Regions from separate parts of the Paenibacillus paludis genome, predicted to be linked through region 3. Evidence: predicted binding sites of a transcription regulator. Region 3 holds the regulator's gene; each other region holds the start of a gene.
The links. The regulator NrdR, encoded in region 3, represses ribonucleotide reductase genes. The targets are predictions, from matches to a motif close to AACACNATATATNGTGTT.

Region 1 (3,281 bases), on a different contig from region 3:
TTTTATAATAGAGTTACCTTTAGGTGACTATTGGAGATATGCGCGGAGAATCCCAATAGCATAACGCTACTCTGTGTGCCAAACTGTGCACATTCCCTTTAACGAATGGTTAATAGTAACATTCTCCAAATCAAGTTCACAAAACAAAAAAAAGCCGCCATTTAGGCGACTTTGTATTTGAGCTTTATAAAAGGATCGCTCCTGCAGTTCCAAAATGCTCTTGTCCTATCGAACCTTACGTTTGTAAACTATGTTAACCATTTCAGAAGATATCAGCATGATGCAAAAAAGAATGAGCAGTATTACAGGAACCATAATCATTCCCAAATGACTTGCAAATATCCCCATCAATGATGGTATTAGGGTTGAACCCGTATAAGCGCTTGCCATTGCAAGTCCAATGACACTTGGGGAAGCTATTTTGCCAAAACGTTCCGGTGTTGAATGAACAATGCTTGGATAGATTGGTGCTCCGCCCAACCCCACAATAAATAGAGCACCTGCAGAAATCCAATAATGGACTGGCATAACAAGAATCAAAAGTCCAAAACAGCCCACGATCCCACCATATCTTATCAGGTTTTTACTGGATACGTTGGTCGACAGAAATCCTGATATGATTCGTCCAATGATGATTCCAATATAGAATAAGGAAGATAAAGCTGCTGCTGTGCCAGGAGAAACCCCTTTATTCCCTATAAAAAAAGATGCCATCCATAGACCTGCAGCAGCTTCCGATCCATTGTAACAGAGCATAGTAACCATGGATATTTTCACCCCTGGGATTCGTAAAGCCTCTCTGTTGCTGATCAGTTTCTTTTCGTCGCTTCCTTCCTCTATACTCTCCTTCTCAAAAATCTTCCATAAAGACAAAGACGCCAGTAATATCATCGCTATAGTAAGCAGAAGTAAGCCTACTGTAACGTATCCTGCACGCCAGTTGTTATCACGGTTCAGCCAAAACGACATTATAATTGGACCCGTAAATGCTCCAATTCCCCAAAAACAATGCAACCAGTTCATATGCTTGGCTTTGAAATGCATTGCTACATAGTTGCTCAATGCGGCGTCCACGGAACCTGCTCCTAAGCCCAAAGGAATAGCAAGTAGAATTAGAAATATGAAATCTGATGAAATAGAGAATCCAAGCAAAGCAATAGCCGTAGAGAGTATACTGAACAAGGTTACCTTCCCCGTACCGTATCTGTGCAACAATCTGCTGGCAAATAAACTCGATATTACCGTACAGAATGAGACTATTAACGATATATAACCTGCCATTTCTGTTGTGGCACCAATATCGTGTTGCATAATGGGCCAAGCGCTGCCTAGTAAAGCATCTGGCAATCCCAGACCCATAAATGCGAGATAAATAATCATTAGTAATAACGTAACCATCTTAGGGTTCTCCTCTATTTGGGTATTTGTCATCTGATCCAACTTCGAATCGAAACACAAATATAATAATATTGATATTCTTTCATCGGATCTTGCTATATTTTGACTGATTATAGCAATATTCAGTCAACGGACCGTATAAAGACAGATAATAAGGTAATGGGTAGCCCCCCTACAAATGTGTCAGCTTCTTCAGAAGTGGAAAAGTGCTTGCACCGCCTGAAGTTATGGGATTCCGATACTCTAGCAAAGCGCTTACTAGACAGATTTATAACGAATAAGGTGGTTTGTCAATATTGACTTTCCAACATATAGTGATTAAAATAAACAACGCACACTAAATATAGTGTTAATATGATTTTTCAGTATTTAAAACTAAGCAATTCAATCTTTACAATTTTAAGAGTAGTTTCAATATTTACAGGGGGACTGACACCATGCTAGTCGCGTATGATTCAAAAACAGGAAACGTCAAACGCTTCATCGGCAAGCTGAAGCTGCCGGCTGTGCAGATTGAGGAGCATATGACGATTGACGAGCCCTATGTGCTAATTACATATACCACCGGCTTTGGACAGATTCCAGAGAAGGTGTCTGCTTTCTTGGGGAACAATTATGCCAATCTGAAAGGCATCGCTGCCAGCGGCAACAAGAACTGGGGCAAGCTGTTCGCAAACAGTGCAGACTTGATTGCAGACCAGTACAATGTGCCAGTTATCGGTAAATTTGAGTTATCGGGTACTTTTGGCGATGTGGAACGAATTAAACAGGAGGTGAGCCGGGTTGCGGCATATTGAACTGAACAACATGTTAATGAAGCGGGACGAGAGCGGCTTCTTTCAACTGGACAAAGACCTTGAGGCAGTAGCCGAATTTATGCGGGATGTAGAGCGGCGGAGCCTGGTTTTTGCAAATACAAAAGCCAAGGTCGATTACATGATTGAACAGGATTTCTACGAGAACTTTTACGGGCAGTACAGCGTAGAGGAAATTGAGCAAGTCTACCAGATTGCCCATAGCTACAACTTCAGCTTCCCATCCTATATGGCAGCTTCGAAATTCTACATGGACTACGCTGTAAAAAGCAATGACCGCAAGCAATATCTGGAGCACTACCCGGACCGTGTGGCGGCAGTCTCCCTCCACCTGGGACGCGGCAACGCCGATACTGCCGGAGTGCTTGCCCGTTCGATGATGGAGCAGCGTCTGCAGCCGGCAACTCCAACCTTCCTGAATGCCGGTAAAAGCCGGCGCGGTGAGCTCGTCTCCTGCTTCCTTATCGAAATGGACGACTCGCTCAATTCGATCAACTACGTGCTCAATACCTGCATGCAGCTGTCAAAGATCGGCGGCGGTGTGGCAGTCAACCTGTCCAAGCTGCGCTCGCGCGGGGAGACGATCAAGGGTGTCGAGGATGCAGCCAAGGGCATCATGCCTGTGCTCAAGCTCATGGAGGACGGCTTCTCCTATGCTGATCAGATGGGTCAACGCAAAGGCTCCGGAGCAGCCTACTACAACATTTTTGGCTGGGATGTCCTGGAATTCCTCGACAGCAAGAAGATTAACGCCGACGAGAAAACAAGGCTCAAAACTCTGTCCATTGGGCTGATCATTCCGAACCGCTTCTATAAGCTGGCGAAGGACAATGAACCGCTGCATGTATTTGCCCCATACACTGTGTACAAAGCCTATGGCACGCATCTCGACGATATGGATCTGGATGACATGTACGATAAGCTGCTGGCCGATCCGCGTGTTAAGAAGAAGAAGGCCATGAGCGCACGGGATATGCTGACCAAAATTGCCATGATCCAGCTGGAATCCGGCTACCCTTATATCATGAACAAGAGCAACGCCAATGCGGCCCATGCCCTGAAAAATGT
Region 2 (3,281 bases), on a different contig from region 3:
TCGCGGTAGATAGTTACACCTTTGCAGCCCAGATCGAAGGCCATTTCGTACAGCTCGGCAGTTTCTTCAACGGTGAAGTCTGACGGGCAGTTGGCGGTCTTGGAGATCGAGCTGTCCACCCAGCGCTGAATTGCAGCCTGCGCACGGATGTGATCTTTAGCCGACAAATCCATCGAAGTTACGAAATAATCAGGCAGCTCTTCACCCGGATGGGCTTCCAGCCATTCCTGTGCGATTGGCACGAACTGCTCGTCGTAGCCGAGACGGCTTTGACGGAAATATTTGAAGGCAAAATAAGGCTCAATACCAGTCGAAGTTCCTACCATTGTACCTGTGCTGCCTGTAGGCGCCTGGGTAATAACGGTAACGTTGCGCATGCCGTGCTTGCGGATGGATTCACCCACCTCCGGATAAACTTCGGTGATATTTTTCATAAATCCGCTCTGCAGATATTTGTCGGTATCAAACGCCTGGAACGAACCCTTCTCGCCGGCAATTTCCGCTGAGGCCAGATACGCTTCGCGGGCCATAAAGCCGTACAGCTTGTCCAGAAACTCCAGCGATTCAGGACTGCCGTAGCGGATGTTCAGTTTGATCATCAGCTCAGCCAGACCCATGGTTCCAAGGCCTACGCGGCGTTCCAACTTCTGGTTGGCTTCATTTTCCGGGAAATGATACGGAGTCTTGTCAATGACATTGTCCAGGAAACGAACAGAATAACGGGTAGTCGTCGCCAGATCGGCCCAGTCCACATCATGATTCTCCGCATCGTAGAACTTCGAAAGGTTGACGGCGGACAGGTTGCAGACGCCCCAGCCCGGAAGTCCTTGCTCACCGCACGGATTGGTGCAGATAATCGGATTAAAATACCAGCTGTTGGACATTTGGTTGTAGTATTCCATGAATACCACGCCCGGCTCTGCCGATTTCCAGGCTGATTCAATAATCGTATGCCATACATCGCGTGCTTTAACAGTACGGTAAGGAATGACCCGGCGGCCGTCCGCCTTCCATTTATCAAGGTCTCCGTCCCAAATCGTATCATAATCAGGGTCAGTCGTATCCGGGAATACAAGCTCCCAGTCGAGATCCTCTTTAACAGCTTTCATAAAAGCGTTACTGACACATACTGAAAGGTTGGCATTGGTCACTTGACCCATAGTCTGCTTCACAGTAATGAAATCAACCACATCCGGGTGCCAGTCATTGATCATCAGCATCAGCGCGCCACGGCGGCTGCCGCCCTGCTCAATCAGGCCGGTCGTATAGCTGAACAGCCCGCCCCAGGAGACAGAGCCGCTGGATGATCCGTTCACGCCTCTAACGATAGCACGGCGGGGACGCAGCGAAGACAGGTTAATCCCCACACCACCGCCGCGGGCCATAATCTCGGTCATTTCCGACAGTGTCTGCATAATTCCGCCGCGGCTGTCTTTAGGCGAAGGTACTACATAACAGTTGAACAGCGTCAGCTCTTCACTGGCACCGGCACCTGCGGCGATCCGGCCGCCCGGTACAAGCTTCCAGTCATCGAGAATGGAGCGGAACTTGCCTGTCCATTCTTCCTGAAGCTCAGGCGTTTTCTCTACCGAAGCCATGGCGGCTGCGAGCCGGTCCCACATTTCCTCCGGAGTTTTCTCTATATTAAGCGTAAGCTTTTCTACATCCGATTTCACCAGTTCACCACTGCGTGTCTTCACGGTAACAATCCGTCCGCTGCGCTCCACAATTTCGCCAACTTCCTTGGTAGGGAATTTGGGATCGTCTTTGGTCAGGACGAGAACAACATCGCCTACTTTGGCATTATTGCTGTCCGCATCCTTCCACGCATACCGGTCCAAAAATATTTTCTCGCTAAGGCCCTCAAGGCGCTGCTTACGTTTCACTGTACTCAATAGAAAAACCTCCCGGATGTATGATATGTAAATCTTCCGTTCCATGATGTGGGCTTACGTTTTGTGACCCACAACAAAAACTTCCAGCTGCCCTGCTTGTGCAAAGGAAGTTCCTCTTGTCAATAACAAATAACCGTCAAATGCTCTGATAAATCAATATTTCAAGCATTTGTAACAATATATTGTGTGCGTCAGCTTTTAAACTATACCACATATTGTATCGGAGGTCTTTTTCGATATAAGAAGCCCCGTGGCGAAAAATCGGCATTCATGACGCCTTTTCTCACTCTTGCTCGTTTTTTTATAAAATCAGAAACTAAAAGTTTCATCTGCGGGTGAGTGAATCTTTAATATGCACAACTCTTTCGCAATCCATATCAGGTTATGAATTCTCTCTTTTACGCGCATACTACTTCTACGCTAGTTCGATATGATACAGCGCCGGAGGAGGCTGCAACATGACGCAATTATCCCGCAATTCCCTGACGCAAGAGGTCAAGACACCCGTACCGCTGCTGCCTGTTCCCCTATCCTTTGAGCGAAACTGGCTGCATGATCTGGAGTCGAGACTGGAGAAAGGCGGGCCTTGGGGAGACCTGAGGTTATCCCGGCTTGCCGTGCAGGGTGAAGAATCGGGCCTTGTCACCAGCTTCGACGAGCTGCAATGCCTGAAGCATTTGTCAGGACTGTCTCCGCTTCCCCACCAGCTTGATACCGCTCATAAGGTACTCTTTGAAATGTCTGGCCGGGCGATTCTCGCCGACGAAGTCGGACTCGGCAAAACGATCGAAGCCGGTCTCGTGCTTAAGGAATATTTGGTACGCGGACTGGTAAGCAAAGTGCTGATTCTGGTTCCCGCCTCGCTCGTCCTGCAGTGGGTTCGCGAGCTGAACGCCAAATTCGGCATTACTGCCGTAGCACAGAAGAAGTCCTATTCCTGGGGAAATGACATTGTGGTCGCCTCCATGGACACCGCCAAACGTGATCCGCATAAAGAACTGCTGCTCGGCAGCGAATACGACATGCTGATTATCGACGAGGCCCATAAGCTGAAGAACAAGAAGTCCACCAACTACCAGTTTGTTCAGCAGCTGCGCAAAAAGTACTGCCTGCTGCTCACCGCCACTCCTGTACAGAATGACCTCGGCGAGCTGTTCAACCTGATCACCCTGCTGAAGCCGGGGCAGCTTGGCAATCAGGGGGATTTTGCCGCTAATTTCGTCGTGGACAAACGCCAGCCGAAGAATGAAGTCCAGCTGAGGGGCGAGCTGTCCAAAGTTATGATCCGCAACCGCCGCGGCGAAGGCCCGGTCAACTTCACCAAGCGCAAGGTCCGCAATATTCCGCTCACGCTCTCACCGGAAGAGAAGGTATTATATGACGGCG
Region 3 (3,281 bases):
ATGAAATGGCTGCGTAAAAAAAGAGTGCTGCTCCTGTTATTCGTTGGATTCACTGCAATCCTGTTCTTGAGTACCAACTGGATGTCCTGGTTTTATCCGATTTATTATAAAGCAGAAATTCGTGAGCACAGTATTACCTACGATATGGACCCGTTCCTTGTGGCAGCCATCATCCGGGTGGAAACGAACTATAAGACCGGCCGGGAGTCCAAAAAAGGCGCACTGGGACTCATGCAGCTGATGCCGGATACGGCGAAGTGGGCGCTTGAAAAGGCCAAGCTTCCGGATGTCTCGCTGCAGCAATTGAAGAGGGAGCCATCGGCTAACATTGAGCTTGGAACCTGGTATTTGTCATCGCTTTCCCGCCAGTTTGATGGCAACCGCACGGCTGTGATCGCGGCCTATAACGCAGGCCCCGGGAAAGTGAAGAGCTGGCTGGAAAAGGGCGATTGGGACGGTACAGCGGCATCCGTGAAGGATATCCCGTTTGGCGAGACCCGGCATTATGTGCAGCGAGTCATTTATTACTACGACCAGTACACGGAGATTTACAGCGAGTTCTAAGGGAGAAGACTGTATTTATACGAAAAAAGAAGCATTAAACAGCCTTGTGGGCCGTTTAATACTTCTTTAGGCAAGCTTATGGGGACAGGTTATTTGTATTGACCTGCCAGTGATTGCTCAGCCAGGGTTACAAGACGTTTAGTGATGTAACCACCGATCGAACCGTTTTCGTAAGAAGTTTTATTGCCTTGGTATCCATCTGGGGAGAGCGTGATACCTAGTTCTTGGGCAACTTCATATTTCAGTTGTTCCAAGGCACCGCGTGAATTTGGAGCTACCAGGTTATTGGAGCTGTTGTTTTGGCTCATTGCTGTTCACCTCCTATCGGTTGGTAACTGTATTATGTGCCGGACATGGCATATTCATAACATCAAATAAACGGTGTTTTCTGGAAATAAAATCAGCTTACCGGCAGCCGGCGTATTGCCGGACCGGAAAGCGACCATTAAAGCAAAAGGAAGTGACTTAAGGCTTATGAAATGCCCTTACTGCGATCACACGAATACGAAAGTGCTTGACTCGCGTCCGGCCAACGAGAATAAGTCCATCCGGCGCAGGCGGGAATGTGAGCGCTGCAGCAAGCGGTTTACCACCTTTGAGATGATTGAAGAAACTCCGCTGATAGTGATCAAAAAAGACGGCAGCCGCGAAGAATTCAGCCGCGACAAAATCCTGCGCGGCCTTATCCGTGCCTGCGAGAAACGTCCCGTCTCCGTAGAGCGCCTGGAGTCCATTGTCTCCGAGGTGGAGAAGTCGCTGCGCGGCATCGCCTTAGCCGAAGTGGAGAGCCGTCAGATCGGCGAGCTGGTCATGGAGCAGCTCTACCCTGTCGATGAGGTCGCTTACGTCCGCTTCGCCTCCGTGTACCGCCAGTTCAAGGATATCAACATGTTTATGAAGGAACTAAAGGGACTGCTCTCTAAAAACACCGAGGAGTTTGAGGGGTTGTAGAAGCAATTTGCACACCCCGAAAAACTTTTTTTGAAAAAGTGTTGACACCGAAGGCGATTTTTTATATTATATAGAAGTCGCCTACGGAACTTAAACATGACGAAGCGATGGGAGCTAACAGCTCAGTCCGGATTTTAGAATACATAGTTGTAGTTCTAAATCAGCCACATGGGGCCATAGCTCAGCTGGGAGAGCGCATCGCTGGCAGCGATGAGGTCAGGGGTTCGATCCCCCTTGGCTCCACCAAATTTCATATGGACTCTTAGCTCAGTTGGTAGAGCAGTAGACTCTTAATCTATTTGTCCAGGGTTCGAGCCCCTGAGAGTCCATCACAGAAGAAACGGCAGAAATGCCGTTTTTTTGCTGTTTATGGGAGTTGGAGGAATAAGAGAGAGTGGGGGTTTCTGAGCTGCAAATGCCAACGGCAACAGCCCGCTCGTGCATCCAATCCGGAGCTCAACCTGTGAACCCCAGTTGTTAAAGGTAAACGCCAACTGCCTAGTCCAAATCCCCAAACGTCAAATGCTAATGCTGACTGCCACTCCCAACACTGTATGCCAAGGTCGACCACCAGTTACGATTGGCTGGCTGCCCGCTAACTCCGAAATCCAACTTCAGACTAACCACTGCTACCCTGAATTCCTTGCGGACTCCACAGACTTTATTTTCGCTAATCAGCATATATTGCAGAGCTAACGGACCATACTGCGCTTATCCCCCTCCATCAGGCAATATTTCATATGAACATCAGCTAATAACTGCATCTGAGTCCGTAAGATAGACGAAACAGCGTTTCTTGGAGAAATAAAGGCTCCCCGGTCCGTAACGATTCACTCGACTCCTCCATCACATAGGCTGCTTGCACATCTCCCAGTGTCCTCCTACGGAGATTTTCAGTATTTTGCATGCGAGCTTCTCGGTAGGTTTTCAACTTTCGTTACCAGGAATTGTTTACAGTTGTCCTTCCTTCACTTGTCAATAAACGATGGAGGCTCAAAAATCATATTGACTTTCTGAAATTGAGTGGATACAATGATACCTACAGGAAACACTGTTACCATAAATGCGCTTTACTTAACTTTCAAAAAAATCGAAAAATAGTTCTGAGTTTTGGTAACAGTGTTTCCATAGTATAACATAGTATCAAAAAGGAGAGCACCACTATGACAAATAAGGGGATAAGAATTAAGAATCCGGGTAATCAATCTGATCTTCCAGGGAGGACAATACGATGAAAGCTATACAACTGACAAACGGCTTCGGCTTTGAGGAATTAACCATGACGGAAATCGACAAACCAACGCCAGGCCCTAAGGAGGTGCTGATCCGCATGAGGGCAGCTTCTCTCAATTATCGGGATCTAGTGGTCCTCGGCGGATTAATGCCGATCGAAGTTAAATTCCCCTTCATTCCATTATCAGACGGAGCGGGAGAAATTGTAGCCATTGGACAAGGCGTAACTAGATTTCAGGTCGGACAACGAGTAGCAGGTAATTTTCAACAGCGCTTCATTGGCGGCAACCCAAGACCAGGGGTGTTAGAAGAAAGTCTGGGAGGTCCGTTGAACGGAGTAGCGGCCGAGTATGTCGTTCTGCATGAAGACGGAGTCGTCCCTATTCCCGATCACCTCACTTATGAGGAGGCCTCCACCCTGCCGATCGCGGCATTAACCGCATGGAGCATGCTAATCGAATACGGTGGTTTGCAAGCGGGTGATACTGTGCTGCTGCAAGGAACAGGCGGTGTCTCCATCTTCGGGCTTCAAT

Region 1: nrdI (class Ib ribonucleoside-diphosphate reductase assembly flavoprotein NrdI) is a predicted target of NrdR. The motif match lies at 1,732-1,749, and genes of this name have one in related genera.
Region 2: ACAN56_RS18530 (adenosylcobalamin-dependent ribonucleoside-diphosphate reductase) is a predicted target of NrdR. The motif match lies at 2,067-2,084, and genes of this name have one in related genera.

What each region holds. Positions count from the first base shown of each region.
Region 1 covers NZ_JBGJZP010000001.1:152,135-155,415, reverse strand. The annotation lists gene ACAN56_RS00625 (MFS transporter) at 226-1,398, opposite strand; gene nrdI (class Ib ribonucleoside-diphosphate reductase assembly flavoprotein NrdI) at 1,836-2,195, shown strand; gene nrdE (class 1b ribonucleoside-diphosphate reductase subunit alpha) at 2,182-3,281, shown strand, end outside.
Region 2 covers NZ_JBGJZP010000009.1:30,237-33,517, reverse strand. The annotation lists gene ACAN56_RS18530 (adenosylcobalamin-dependent ribonucleoside-diphosphate reductase) at 1-1,940, opposite strand, end outside; gene ACAN56_RS18525 (DEAD/DEAH box helicase) at 2,354-3,281, shown strand, end outside.
Region 3 covers NZ_JBGJZP010000005.1:362,074-365,354, reverse strand. The annotation lists gene ACAN56_RS12495 (lytic transglycosylase domain-containing protein) at 1-564, shown strand; gene coaE (dephospho-CoA kinase) at 1-1, shown strand, start outside; gene ACAN56_RS12490 (alpha/beta-type small acid-soluble spore protein) at 654-872, opposite strand; gene nrdR (transcriptional regulator NrdR) at 1,039-1,515, shown strand; tRNA gene ACAN56_RS12480 (tRNA-Ala) at 1,686-1,761, shown strand; tRNA gene ACAN56_RS12475 (tRNA-Lys) at 1,772-1,844, shown strand; gene ACAN56_RS12470 (zinc-dependent alcohol dehydrogenase family protein) at 2,747-3,281, shown strand, end outside.